2 regions of the Xylanimonas allomyrinae genome follow, and region 2 is predicted to be linked to the other one. Evidence: riboswitches for the same ligand, from Rfam matches in the RefSeq annotation. Region 2 holds a riboswitch; the other holds the start of a gene.
The links. A riboswitch is a leader RNA that binds a small molecule or an ion and turns the genes downstream of it on or off. The one in region 2 is predicted to bind FMN.
Positions count from the first base shown of each region.

Region 1: it holds a riboswitch for FMN, as region 2 does, so the genes downstream of both, pnuC (nicotinamide riboside transporter PnuC) here and ribD (bifunctional diaminohydroxyphosphoribosylaminopyrimidine deaminase/5-amino-6-(5-phosphoribosylamino)uracil reductase RibD) in region 2, are expected to answer to the same signal.

Region 1 covers NZ_CP035495.1:3,166,638-3,173,506, forward strand. The annotation lists gene ET495_RS14255 (hypothetical protein) at 1-769, opposite strand, end outside; gene ET495_RS14260 (Nramp family divalent metal transporter) at 1,003-2,268, shown strand; gene ET495_RS14265 (acyl-CoA dehydrogenase family protein) at 2,317-3,561, shown strand; gene pnuC (nicotinamide riboside transporter PnuC) at 3,601-4,302, opposite strand; FMN riboswitch at 4,414-4,552, opposite strand; gene ET495_RS14275 (TetR/AcrR family transcriptional regulator) at 4,626-5,396, opposite strand; gene ET495_RS14280 (hypothetical protein) at 5,437-5,640, opposite strand; gene ET495_RS14285 (mycothiol-dependent nitroreductase Rv2466c family protein) at 5,776-6,366, shown strand; partial or broken gene ET495_RS14290 (LLM class F420-dependent oxidoreductase) at 6,363-6,869, shown strand, end outside.
Region 2 covers NZ_CP035495.1:1,067,109-1,073,977, forward strand. The annotation lists gene ribA (GTP cyclohydrolase II) at 1-529, opposite strand, end outside; gene ET495_RS04825 (riboflavin synthase) at 627-1,244, opposite strand; gene ribD (bifunctional diaminohydroxyphosphoribosylaminopyrimidine deaminase/5-amino-6-(5-phosphoribosylamino)uracil reductase RibD) at 1,244-2,326, opposite strand; FMN riboswitch at 2,424-2,555, opposite strand; gene rpe (ribulose-phosphate 3-epimerase) at 2,651-3,325, opposite strand; partial or broken gene ET495_RS04840 (RsmB/NOP family class I SAM-dependent RNA methyltransferase) at 3,370-4,985, opposite strand; gene fmt (methionyl-tRNA formyltransferase) at 4,982-5,944, opposite strand; gene ET495_RS04850 (HAD family hydrolase) at 5,954-6,595, opposite strand; gene ET495_RS18470 (hypothetical protein) at 6,634-6,771, opposite strand; gene ET495_RS04855 (primosomal protein N' family DNA-binding protein) at 6,840-6,869, opposite strand, start outside.

The DNA.
Region 1 (6,869 bases), 1.7 Mb from region 2:
CGGTGTCGAGCGCCGAGGCGACCTGCCGTGCCGCCTCGCCGTGCACCTCGTAGGTGAAGATCACGTCGTTGTACTCGATGCGCACCGCGGGGTTCCACAGGCGCGCCACGCTGAACGCGGTTGCCGCGACGGACTCCGCCTGAAGGGTGCGCGCCTCCTGCTCGCCGAAGACGCTCCAGGCGCGCGCCCCGGCCCCGCCTGCGAGCGCCAGCCCGACGACGACGGCGCTGACCACGGCGCCGGGCACGGCGACCTGCCGCACGAACGTGCGCAGGTTGCGTGACGTCGCCGCCAGGGCGACGACGATGGCGCCCGGTGCGATCTTGATCCAGGCGCCGAGCGTGGCGACGGCCGCGGCGACCGCGGGGCGGCGCGCGGCCTGGAGCAGCGCGATGAGGATGAGGGGGGCGGCGACGCCGTCGAGCCGCCCGAGCCAGATGGGTCCGAGGGCGACCAGGAACAGCAGCCACCACCAGGCCGCGAGACGCCCGCGCGGTGGCGTGCGGGCGAGCATCCACAGTGCGACGCCGTTGAGCGCGATCACCCCGGCCGACCACATCACGGCGTAGGCGAGGAACCCGCTGGTGCCGGCGGCGGGAGCGGCGATGGGCAGGAGCGCGGCGGCGGGGTAGACCCAGTCGTAGTCGAGGACGGGCCAGCGCCCGATCATGAACCCTTGGTGCGCCCACCAGTGGTAGAGGCTGACGTCACCGAAGATCTCGCCGCTCCACGAGACGCCGTCGAGCACGATCCACGCGTGCGCGAGCACGAACGCGGTGGCGATGCCCCAGGGGACAGGAGCGCTTGGCCGGCGGTGTTGAGCGCGGCGTGCGAGCGGTCGGGTGCGGAGGTGGCGGGTGCGGGCACGGCCACATGGTGTCAGAAGCTTTTGGGGGTGAGGTGGGGGTGTCGGCGTGCGTCGATCCGCGCTAGTTTTCGGTTGACCGAAACTTCGGGGGAATCGTGACCACTTCGCGGGTCGACCGGGCCGGTCACCCTCGCCTGCCGCGCTCGTCGCCGACGAGCGCGGCGCGGGCCCGCCTGGTCACGCTGCTGGGCCCGGCGTTCGTCGCTGCGATCGCCTACGTCGATCCGGGCAACGTCGCCGCGAACCTCACGGCCGGTGCGCGCTACGGCTACCTCTTGGTGTGGGTGCTGGTCCTGGCGAACGTGATGGCGGTGCTGGTGCAGTACCTCTCGGCGAAGCTGGGCGTCGTGACGGGCCGTTCGCTGCCCGAGGTGCTGGGCACGAGCCTGCGGCGTCCCGCGCGGCTCGCCTACTGGGCGCAGGCCGAGGTGGTGGCAGCGGCCACCGACCTGGCCGAGGTCGTCGGCGGGGCGATCGCGCTGCGGCTGCTGTTCGGTGTGCCGCTCGTGCTGGGCGGCGTGATCACGGGTGTCGTCTCGATCGCGGTGCTGGCGGTGCAGCAGCGGCGCGGGCAGCGGGTGTTCGAGGCCGTGATCGCCTCGTTCCTCCTGGTGCTCACCATCGGCTTCTGCGCGGGCCTCGTGCTCGCCCCGCCCGACGGCGGCGCCGTGCTCGGCGGCCTGGTGCCGCGCCTGGAGGGCACCGACTCGGTGCTGCTGTCGGCGTCGATGCTCGGTGCCACGGTCATGCCGCACGCGATCTACCTGCACTCGGCGCTCGCGCGTGACCGGCGGCGCCACGACGCCGAGGTGCGGCGTCGGCAGGGGGTGGCGGTCTCGGTGGCCTCGACCGACCGGTTGCTGGCTGCGACGCGGTGGGACGTCGTGTGTGCGCTGGTGCTGGCGGGCGGTGTCAACGTGGCGATGCTGCTGGTCGCGGCGGCGAACCTGGCCGGGCGGTCGGGGACCGACTCGATCGAGGGCGCGCACGCGGCCATCGGCGACTCGCTGGGGGCGGGCGTCGCCCTGCTGTTCGCGGTCGGGCTGCTCGCCTCGGGTCTGGCGTCGTCGTCGGTCGGGGCGTATGCGGGCGCGGAGATCATGTCGGGCCTGCTGCGCGTGCGGGTGCCGCTGGTGGGGCGGCGGCTGGTGACGCTCGTCCCTGCCGTCCTGCTGCTCGCGACGGACGTCTCGCCGACGTGGCTGCTCGTGGTGAGCCAGGTCGTGCTGAGCTTCGGCATCCCGTTCGCGGCGGTGCCGCTGGTGGTGCTGACCCGGCGGAAGGTGCTGCTCGGCCGGTATCGCAACGGGGCGGTGACGCAGGTGCTGGCGTGGACGGTCGCGGGTGTGATCGTGGTGCTCAACGTGGCGCTCCTGTGGCTGACCCTCAGCGGCGGGTGAGACGCGGTATCCCTTGACGTGAGACGGGGTATCGCTCAGGATGGGTGGATGAGTGCCGCGAAGCCCTTCCTGCCCGGCGTCACCGCACCCGCCTACGTCGTCTCCCGGCCGCTCGACGTCGACTTCGCCGGCGCGTTCGCGGACGCCAGGCCCGAGGAGCGCGCGCATCAGCTCGCCGTACGCGAGTTCGTCCAGGGTGCCGTGCTGCCCGTCATCGACGGGTACTGGGAGCGCGCCGAGGTGCCGTTCGGCCTGGTCAAGGGCCTCGCCGAACGCGATCTGCTGCGCGACGGGGTCGACGTCCCCGGGCGGCCCTCCGTCTCGCCGTTCGCCGCCGGCCTCGCGGCCATGGAGCTGTCACGCGGTGACGGCTCGATCGCGACCGTGTGTGCCGTGCAGGGCGGGCTCGCGCTGCGCTCGATCATGATGCTGGGCTCCGAGCACCAGATCGCCCGCTACGCCGAACGGCTGGCCAACGGCGACCTCCTGGGCGCGTTCGCGCTCACCGAGCCCACGCACGGGTCCGACTCCGTCTCCCTGGAGACGACGGCGCGCCGCGCGGTGCGCGACGGCATCGACGGCTACGTCATCGACGGCGAGAAGAAGTGGATCGGCTTCGGGTCGTGCGGCCACCTCGCCGTCGTGTGGGCGCGCCTGGTGGGCGAGGGCGGCGACGGCGAGGTCCACGCGTTCATCGTCCCGCAGGACGCCCCGGGCTATCGCGCCACGACCATCGAGGGCAAGGTCGCGCTGCGCGCGATCTGGCAGGCCCACATCGTGCTCGACGGCGTGTTCGTGCCACGCGACGCCGCGCTCCCCAGGGCGCGGTCGTTCAGGCAGACGGCGCAGGTGCTGGCCGCGACCCGGCTCGGGGTGTCGTGGGCCGCCGTCGGGCACGCCGTCGCGTGCTACGAGGCCGCCGTCGAGTACGCGAGCCAGCGCATCCAGTTCGGGCGGCCGCTCGCGGCGACGCAGCTCGTCCAGGAGAAGCTCGCGCGCATGCTCGCGACCATCACCCAGCTCCAGCTCCTGGTCGCGCGGCTCACCCGGGTCGCCGAGGACGGTGATCTCACCGGCCCGCAGGCGTCGCTCGCCAAGATGACCTGCACGCGCGGGGCGCGCGAGGTCGCATCCGTCGCGCGCGACCTGCTGGGCGGCAACGGCATCCTCCTGGCCCACCGCGTGGCGCGGCACTTCGCCGACATCGAGGCGCTGCACACCTACGAGGGCACGGAGTCGGTCAACGCGCTCATCGTGGGCAGGGAGATCACCGGGCTCTCGGCGTTCGCCTGACACCGCGCCCCGCCCCGGGCGGGGACGGGGCGAACGCGGTCAGGCGAGCGACTCCGCCGGGGTGGCGGCCTGCTCGGCGAGGGCCTCGCGGCGGCGGATGCGCCACCAGACCACGAAGCCCACGATCGTGAACGCGCCGTAGAACACGTACATGAGGCCCGTCGCGTAGAAACCGCCCCGGAACAGCAGCGGCACCCCGACGGCGTCGACCGCCACCCAGATCAGCCAGAACTCGACCCAGCCGCGAGCCATGCCGTACGTCGCGAGCACGGAGCCCATGAAGATCCACGCGTCGGGCACGGGCGCCCACGAACCGAGCCTCCCGAAGATCCACGCGAAGCCCGCCGTCCCGGCCAGCATCGCTGCCACCAGGCCCAGGCGCTGCCCCCAGGAGGCCCACTGCGGGTGGACGGCGACGGCGTCGGCGTCGCCGTCGGCCAGCGCCCGCTGCCGCGTCTGGCGCCAGCGGACCCAGCCGAACACCGAGACGGCGATGAACATCACCTGGCGGCCGGCCTGCCCGAGCATGTCGGGATGCCCGGCGACACCGAACCACGAGCCGAGGAACACGGTGAACAGCAGCACGTTCCCGACGATGCCCACCGGCCACGCCCACACCTTGCGGCGCATGCCGCCGAGCGCCGACACCAGCCCGAAGGCGTTCCCGATGATCTCGCGCCACGACATGTGCTGGTCGCCGATCGTCAGCGTCGCATCGAACAGGTGCTGGATGATCCCCATCCCCATGCCTTCCTCGTCGGTGCCGCCATGCACCGGGACGAGGGGAGGGGTCGACGACGTCGCGGCGCACCGCGACCCGTCACGACCCGGCCGCCGCTCTCCTGAGCGACGCCGTGCTGCCTCCCATCCGGACTGTGACCGTCGGCCCTGGAGTTCCACCAGGTCAACCGAGCCTTCCCCGTAGTCGGGTGCGGGCGCGGGTCGCGGGCTGTCACCGCCGGTTCGGATTTTCACCGACCCCGGAGCACGTCGTGCGTGTTCTGCTCGTTCAAAGCATGACACAGGACGGATCATTCCCGGCCAGGTGTCGCGCCTATCCGCGTTCAGGTCAGCGCGTCCCGCACCGCACGCACGACGGCGTCCGTCCCGGCGCCCGGTTCCAGGTAGGCGACGACGACGCGCGCGCCGTCGGCGTTCGCTGCCGTCGTCGCCAGGGCGGCGGCGCCCGACGCGAGGTCACGGCGGCGCTCGAGGTCCGCGGTCGCGCCCCGGCGCAGCTCGGCGAACGCCTCCTCGAGGTCGGGCCGCAGGTCGAGGTCGGGGTTGCGCAGCCACCGGCGCAGCATCGCGTTGTGGACGGCGACGACGCCGGCCGCGAACGCGATCGAGTGCACCGTCGAGGACCGGTCGGGCGGCAGCGTGTCACGCAGGTACTTGGTGAACAGGCGCTCGTAGCGGTGCGTGGTCACCAGCTCGCGGTCGCGCAGGATCGGGACCTGCTGCAGCAGCCGGTAGCGGGCGAGCGACGTCTCGCGCTGGCCCACGTGATGGTCGAACACGAGGCGCGCGGCCCGGCAGACCTCGAGGTACGGGTCGGTGGCGGGGTCCCAGGAGCCCTCGGGGAGGTCGCCGTCGTCGAGTGCGTCGGGGCGCGTCGCGGCCAGCATGACCACGACCTCCTCGAGCAGCAGCTCGTGGTCGGCGAAGACCACGTCTTCCTTCGAGCGGTAGCGGCGGAAGAAGGTGGCTCGGCTGACCTGGGCGACGTCCGCGATCTCCTCGACGGTGGTCTGTTCGTACCCCTGACGCGAGAAGAGCTCGATCGCGGCGTCGACGGCCTGCGCGTGGGTGTGCGACGTCCGGACGGCGGTCATGGGGCGAGGCTATCCCGCGCCCCGTCCCAGGGGGAGGGCTTCAGCGACGAGGCCGATCGAAGCGCGCCTCACGTGCCTGGCGACGGTGCCGCTGCAGCCATCGGACCTCGCGCAGCGCGACGGCGGACGCCACGGCGAACGGGATCCACGCCCACGGGTGCCCGCGCAGCACGCCAGCCAGGGAAGCGAGCGCGAGCGCACCCATCCCCAGCACCGTCCACAGGCTCGCCCAGCGGATCCCCACGCCCGGCAGGGTACGCGTAAGGTCTGCCGCGTGACTGCCGACACCGTGCCCACGCCCCCGCAGACGCCTTCACAGACACCTTCCCAGACACCTTCCCAGACAAGCTCACCGACACCTGCGCCCGCCGTCCCGACCGTGGACGTGTACGTCGACCCGCTGTGTCCCTTCGCCTGGATCACCTCGCGCTGGGCCCTCGAGGTCGCGGCGCTGCGGCCCGTCGACCTGACCTTCCGCCTCATGAGCCTGTACCTGCTCAACGAGGGCCGTGACCTGTCCGCGTCGTACCGCGCCACCATCGACTCGAGCCGCGGCATCGGCCGCGTCGCGGCGGCCGTCCAGACCGACCACGGCCCCGAGGCGTTCGCCGCGTTCTACACGGCCGCAGGCACCCGCATCCACCCCGGCGGCGACAAGGACTTCGAGGACGTCGCCCGCAAGGCCCTCGCCGAGGCCGGCCTGCCCGCGTCGCTCGCGGACGCGGCGACGTCGGACGCCTACGACGAGGCGCTGCGCGTCTCGCACGAGGCAGGCATGAAGCCCGTGGGCGAAGACGTCGGCACGCCCACCATCCATGTCGACGGCACCGCGTTCTTCGGCCCGGTCCTGACCCGCATCCCCCGCGGGCAGGACGCCGTGCGCGTGTTCGACGGCGCCGTCGCGCTGGCGAGCTACCCGCACTTCTTCGAGCTCAAGCGGACCCGCACGGGCGGACTGGACTTCTCGTGACCCTCGACCTGCGCGTCTTCGTCGAACCCCAGCAGGGCGCCTCGTACGACGATCAGCTCGCCGTCGCCCGCGCCGCCGAGGACCTGGGGTTCTCCGCGTTCTTCCGCTCCGACCACTACCTCGCCATGGGCGGCGACGGCCTGCCGGGACCGACGGACTCGTGGACCACGCTCGCGGGTCTCGCCCGCGAGACGACGACGATCCGCCTCGGCACCCTCGTCACCTCGGCCACGTTCCGCCACCCTGGCGTCCTCGCCATCCAGGTCGCGCAGGTCGACCAGATGTCGGGCGGACGTGTCGAGCTGGGCCTCGGCGCGGGCTGGTTCGCCCGCGAGCACGAGGCCTACGGCATTCCCTTCCCCGCCAAGCGGTTCGGCATCCTGGAAGAGCAGCTCGCCGTCGTCACGGGACTGTGGGCCACGCCGGCCGACGAGACGTACAGCTTCGCAGGTGAGCACTACACGCTGACCGACTCCCCGGCGCTGCCCCACCCGGTCCAGGAG
Region 2 (6,869 bases):
CGGCGAGCTCGGCGATCGTCAGCAGCTCCAGGCCCTGCTCCGCGGCGAGGGCGCGCGCCTCAGGCAGGCGCACCATGGCTCCGTCGTCGCGCACCAGCTCGCCGATGACGCCCACCTCGCCCGCACCGGCCAGGCGCACGAGGTCGACGGCGGCCTCGGTGTGCCCGGGACGTTGCAGCACTCCCCCGGGCACCGCGCGAAGCGGCAGCACATGCCCGGGCCGGATGAGGTCGGCGGGCGTCGCCGACGGGTCGGCCAGGACGCGCAGCGTCCGGGCGCGGTCGGCGGCCGAGATGCCGGTCGTCACGCCGACGGCCGCGTCGACGGCCACGGTGTACGCCGTCCGCTTCGGGTCACGGTTGTCGGTGACCATGAGCGGCAGGTCGAGCGCGTCGGCCCGCGCGGCGGGCAGGGGCGCGCACAGGTAGCCCGAGGTGTGCCGCACCGTCCACGCGATCGTCTGCGCGTCCACGTGCCGCGCCGCGAGGACGACGTCGACCTCCGCCTCACGGTCGTCGGCGTCGGCCACCAGGACGGGCCGACCGGCCGCGAGGGCCGCGAGCGCGTCCTCGATGCGGCCGGTGCTGGGGTGCTGGGGGTGCTGGGGGTGCTGGGGGTGATGGCGGTCATCGGGGGTCTCCCTCGGTGTGCTCGCGCAGGGTCAGCATGCGCTCGACGTACTTGGCGAGGACGTCGACCTCGACGTTGACACGGTCGCCGGGCTGAAGGGTGCCGAGGGTGGTGGCGGCGAGCGTGGAGGGGATCAGGGCGATGCCGAACCCGGTGTCGGTGACGTGGGTGACGGTGAGGGAGACGCCGGCCAGGGCGATGGAGCCTTGGGGCGCGACGTACCGGTGCAGGTGTGCGGGCAGGTCGAAGCTGAGCTCGTCCCAGCGGGGTCCGGGGGTGCGGGTGGTGAGGGTGGCGACGCCGTCGACGTGGCCTTGGACGATGTGGCCGTCGAGTCGCCCCGTGGCGGCGACGGCGCGTTCGAGGTTGACGGGCGTGCCGGGGGTGAGGGTGCCGAGGGTGGTCAGGCGCAGGGTCTGAGGCATGACGTCGGCGGTGAAGGTGCCGTGGCCGTGGGTGACGACGGTGAGGCAGACGCCGTTGACGGCGATGGAGGCGCCGTGGCGGGTGTCAGTGGTGATGGTGGGGGCGTCGATGGTCAGGACGACGTCGCGGGCGTCGGGGTGGTCGACGGCGATGACGTGGCCGATCTCTTCGATGATTCCGGTGAACATCATGCCTCCTCGGTGTCGGGGTCGGGGTGGGTGGCGGTGCGGCGGGCGATGAGCAGGATGTCGTCGCCGAGGCGGTGGGTGGTCGTGGTGTGCCAGCGGGGTGCGGTGGCGAGGGTGGTGATGCCGTAAGGGGGGATGGCGGGTGGGCCGTCGCCGAGCAGGACGGGGGCGATGTAGGCGTGGAGCTCGTCGACGACGTCGGCGGCGAGGAGGGCGCCGGCGAGGGCGGGGCCGCCTTCGACGAGCAGGTGGCGGATCTCGTGGTGGTGGAGGGCGGCGAGGACGTCGCCGACGTCGTGGGTGCGCAGGTGCAGGGGCGGGGGTCCGTCGTGGAGGAGGCGGTGGTCGGCGGGCAGGTCGCGGTGGCCGATGACGACGCGCAGCGGCTGGTGCGGGGCGAGCGTGCCGGTGGGGGTGCGGGCGGTGAGGGCGGGGTCGTCGGCGAGGGCGGTGCCGGTGGTGACGGCGATGGCGTCGACCTGCGCGCGGATGGCGTGGGCGTGGGCGCGGGCTTGGGGGCCGGTGATCCACTGGGAGGTGCCGTCGGAGGCGGCGACGCGTCCGTCGAGGCTGGTGGCGGTCTTGAGGGTGATCCAGGGGCGGCCGGTGGTCACGGCGTGGTGCCAGGTGTGGACGAGGTCGAGGGCGGCGGCGCTGCGTGGGCCGGCGGTGACGTGGACGCCGTGGGCGCGCAGGTGGTCGGCTCCGCCTCCGGAGGTGACGCCGGGGTCGGCGAGGGCGTGGACGACGTCGGTGATGCCGGCGTCGAGCAGGGCGCGGGTGCAGGGGCCGGTGCGCCCGGTGTGGTGGCACGGTTCGAGGGTGACGACGGCGGTGGCGCCACGGGTGTCGTGGCCGCGGGCGCGGGCGTCGGCGAGCGCGGCGACCTCGGCGTGGGGGGTGCCGGCGCCGCGGTGCCAACCTTCGCCGAGGACGGTGCGGCCTGGGATGCCGGGGGTGGCTGGGGCGAGGATGACGCACCCGACGCGCGGGTTGGGGCCGTGGGCGGGGCCGCGTGCGGCGAGCTCGAGGGCGCGGTCCATGGCGGCGGGCACGTCGGCCGACCGCGGTGGCGTCTCCATGGTTCCTCCCGGAGCCTCGGCGCTCCGGGGTTCGACGACCGCGGGTACGCCGCTGGGGCGCACCACGGTGCGTCACGGCGCGCGATGGCACGCGCCGCACATGCGTCCTCCCATCCGGACTTTCACCGTCGGCCCTGGAATTCCACCAGGTCGGCCACGTGAGAGTGCTCTCGCGTGGTTCGCGGGCTGTCACCGCCGGCTCGGATTTTCACCGACCCCGGAGCATGCGTGAGGTGATCAAACCAGGCGGGTGCGGTGCGATGCAACGCTGGGTCGTCCGCTGCCCGGTGTCTGGCCGGGCGCGACGGGTCGCCGGCGTGCAGGTCAGCGGTGGGGCGCGTGCTGGTGGGTGGCGGCGAGGTCGCGCAGCGCCTGGATCTCGGCGGGGACGTCGTCGGCGCCGTAGACGGCGGATCCTGCGACGAAGACGTTGGCGCCGGCGTCGGCGGCGCGCTCGATGGTGGTGCGCGAGACGCCGCCGTCGACCTGGACCCAGACGTCGAGGCCGGACGCGCTGACCGCCTCGCGGGCGCGGCGGATCTTGGGCAGGGTGCCGTCGATGAACGACTGGCCGCCGAACCCTGGTTCGACGGTCATGACGAGGATCATGTCGATCTCGCCGAGCAGGTCGAGGAACGGTTCGACGGGGGTGGCGGGGCGCAGCGCGAGGCCGGCGCGGGCGCCGTGCCGGCGCAGCTCGCGGGCGAGGCGCACGGGGGCGCGGGCCGCCTCGGCGTGGAACGTCACCGACGCGGCGCCGGCCTCCGCGTACGCGGGTGCCCACCGGTCGGGGTCCTCGATCATGAGGTGGGCGTCGAGCGGCAGCGGGGACACCGCGGCGAGACGGTCGAAGACGGGCAGCCCGAGCGTCAGGTTCGGCACGAAATGGTTGTCCATCACGTCGACGTGCGCGTAGTCGGCGGACGTGATCGCGTGCAGGTCGCGTTCGAGGTTCGCGAAGTCGGCGGACAGGATGCTTGGGCTGATCAGCGCTGCCATGGCCCACAGCGTAGGGGCGGACCGGCCTGCGCGTCAGGCGACGGTCAGCGCATGCGACGCAGCAGCGTCAGGTGCATGGCGTCGGTGCCGTGGACGTGCGGCCACAGCTGGGCGTCGCTGCGCTCCCCGAGCGGCAGGTCGCTGCCGGGGACGACGACGGTACGCAGCACCGCCGGCGCGTCGATCCGCTCGGCGCTGCCCGCACCGTCGGCGGCGCGGCGACGCAGCACGTCGTCGACGACCAGGCGCGTCTCGGCCAGGTGCGGCGAGCAGGTGACGTACGCGACCACGCCGCCCACGCGCACCGCGTCCAGTGCGGACCCGAGGAGCTGTCGTTGCAGCCCGGTCAGCACCGCTAGGTCGGCGGGGGTGCGGCGCCAGCGCGACTCCGGGCGGCGGCGCAGGGCGCCCAGCCCGGTGCAGGGCGCGTCGACCAGCACGCGGTCGTAGGCGCCCGGCTCCAGCTCGCCGACCTCGCGCCCGTCGCCCGTCTGCACGCGTTCCACGGCACCGTCAGGCACCGCGCGCAGCGCGCGCTCCACCAGCCGCGCCCGGTGCGGCGCGACCTCGTTGGCCACGAGCGTGGCTCCCCGCTCGGCCGCGAGCGCCGCCAGGAGCGCCGCCTTGCCGCCGGGGCCGGCGCACAGGTCGAGCCAGCGTGCGTCGCGGCCCTCCAGGGGTGCGGCGGCGAGCGCGAGCGCGACGGCCTGCGAGCCCTCGTCCTGGACGCCGGCGCGGCCGTCGGCGACGGCTGGGACGGTCAGCGGGTCCTGGCCGGTGAGTACGAGCGCCGTCGCGAGCCAGCGGCCTGGTTCGAGGTGGACGCCGGGAGCCGCGGCGCGGATCTCGTCGGGGGTGACCATCCCGGGGCGGGCCACGAGGGTGACGCGGGGTGCTGCGTTGTCGGCGTCGAGCAGCGCGTCCAGCTCGGCCGGGTCGCGGCCGTCGCCGGCGAGGGCTTCGCGCAGAGCGCGGGCGATCCACAGCGGGTGCGAGCCGACGACGGCGGATGCGGTGACCGCGTCGGGCGCGGTGTCGCGCAGCTCGGTGAGCCAGTCGTCGAGCGGGGTGCGGGCGACCTTGCGCAGCACGGCGTTGACCATCTGCGCGGGTCCGGCCCCGACGTGCTCGCGTGCGAGGCCGACGGTCTCGGACACGGCTGCGTGCTGCGGCACGCGCATGCCGAGCACCTGGTGGGCGCCGAGGCGAAGCACGTCGAGCAGCGGGGGTCGACCTGGTCCAGGGGCCGGTCGACGCAGCGGGCCAGGATGGCGTCGTAGCGTCCGCGCAGGCGCAGCGTCCCGTAGGCGAGCTCGGTCGCGAACGCGGCGTCCCGGCCCGTCAGCCGGCGTTCGCGCAGCAGGGGCGGGAGCACCAGGTTGGCGTAGGCGTCCGACCCGTCGACCTCGCGCAGCACGTCGAACGCCGCGGTGCGGGCGGGGTCGGTGCCGCGCCGTCGTTGGGAGGGGGCGAGGGCCGTGCGGGACTGGTCGCCGCGGGATCGTGCCGCTCCGCGCTGGCGGCCGCGGTCGTCGCGGCGATCGCCGCCGCCGCCGCGCCGGCCGTCTGCGCCGTCCCGGGCTCCGCTGCGTCCGCCGGGGCGTCCGGTGCCGGCGTCGTCGCGTCCCCCGCGGTGCTGCCCGCCTCGCTCGCCGCTCACCGCGTGGCCCCGTCCAGGTCGGTCCCGAGCAGCGTCCCGGTCTGCGGGCGTGCCCCGCGCGCCCAGTCGGGCGCGGCCATGGGCCGTTTGCCGACCGGTTGCACGGTGCCGAGCTCGACGGCGTGCGTGGCCGTGCCCACGAGCACGTCGCGCTTGCCTGCGCGCAGCTCGCCGGGGCGCAGGTCGGTGACCTCGGGCCGGGGGGTCACCGGGCCCAGGCCGAGGCGCACGGGGTCGCCGCCGGGGCCGGGCAGTGTCGTCCAGGCGCCCGGTGCGGGCGTGCAGCCGCGCACCAGGCGGTCGACGGCGAGCGCCGGGTCGCGGAAGTCGACGTGGGCGTCCGCGGGGGTCAGCTTGGCGGCGTGGCTGATGCCGTCGGCGGGCTGCGGCTGGGGGTTCAGGGTGCCGTCCTCGAGGGCGTCGAGGGTGGCGGTGAGCAGGCCGGCGCCGGCGTGGGCGAGGCGGTCGAGGAGGTCGCCCGCGGTGTCGCGGGGGCGGACGGTCTCGGTGAGGGTGCCGAGGACGGGTCCGGTGTCCATGCCCGCGTCGAGCAGGAACGTGGTGGCGCCGGTGATCTCGTCGCCTGCGATGACGGCCCGTTGCACGGGGGCGGCGCCGCGCCAGGCGGGCAGGATCGAGAAGTGCAGGTTGACCCAGCCGTGGCGGGGGGCGGCGAGCACGTCGGGCCGCAGCAGGTGCCCGTAGGCGACGACCGGTGCGGCGTCGACGTCGAGGTCGCGCAGGCGGGCCAGGAACTCGTCACCGCGAGGCGTGTCGGTCAGCACGGGGATGCCGTGGCTCTCGGCGGCGACGCGCACGGGTGAGGGCACGAGGCGTCGTCCGCGGCCTGCGGGGGCGTCCGCCCGGGTGAGGACGGCGACGACGTCGTGCCGTGAGGCGATCAGGGCCTCCAGGGAGGGGACGGCGGCCTCGGGGGTACCGGCGAAGAGCAGACGCACCTTGCGATCCTACGTTCCGGCAGGGTGGGCGGCGGTGCCGGGTCGCGGGCCGGGCGGGCGCACGCCGAGGCCGAGGTCGCGCAGCGCGGTGCGCAGGGCGTCGGTCGTGGTGAAGTGCACGGCGTGGAACCCGAGGGCGGCGGCCGCTGCCACGTTGGGGGGCGAGTCGTCGACGAACACGGCGCGCCGGGGGCTGACGGCGTACGTGTCGGCGAGGTGCCGGAAGATCGCCGGGTCCGGTTTGGCGAGCCCGATCCGCCCGGAGACGACGACGCCGTCCAGCAGCGCGATCACGGGCGCGGCAGGCTCCGCGTGGTGGTAGGTCTCGGCCCACCAGTTGGTCAGCCCGAACAGGCGCAGCCCGTGGGTGCGCAGCTCGTGCACGAGGTCCTCGGAGCCGTCGACCGGGCCGCCGAGGGTGTCGGCGTACCTCTCGAGGTAGGTGTCGAGGAACGGTGCCCAGCGGGGTCCGGCCGCGGCTCGCGCCTGCGCGAACGGCTGCAGCCCCGCGTCCTGGCGGTGGTTGAACGCCGCGAAGTCGAACTCGGCGAAGAACGTGTCGACCTCGGCCGGGTCGAGGCCCGCGAAGGCGCCGCGCGGGTCCCACCGCACCAGGACGTTGCCGAGGTCGAAGACGACCGTGTCGATCATGGGTCCGCCTTCGGTCGTGCGGGGGCCGGGGCGCGGGGTCACACGAGCTCCTCGTCGTCGAGCCGCACCCGTACCGTACCGGGCTCACGGTGCGCGGAGCGCACGGCGAGGGAGGCGCGCAGCTGCCGGGCGAGCTCGAGCCCGTCGCGGCGCGGCACGCGCACGACGACGCGCACGGGCGGCGCGTCGAACAGGCTGCCGTCTCCGGTGCCCTCGGGCTCGGTCTCGACGGGGCCGAGGGTCGTCAGGGGGGTCGCGAGGCCGACGCGTGCGA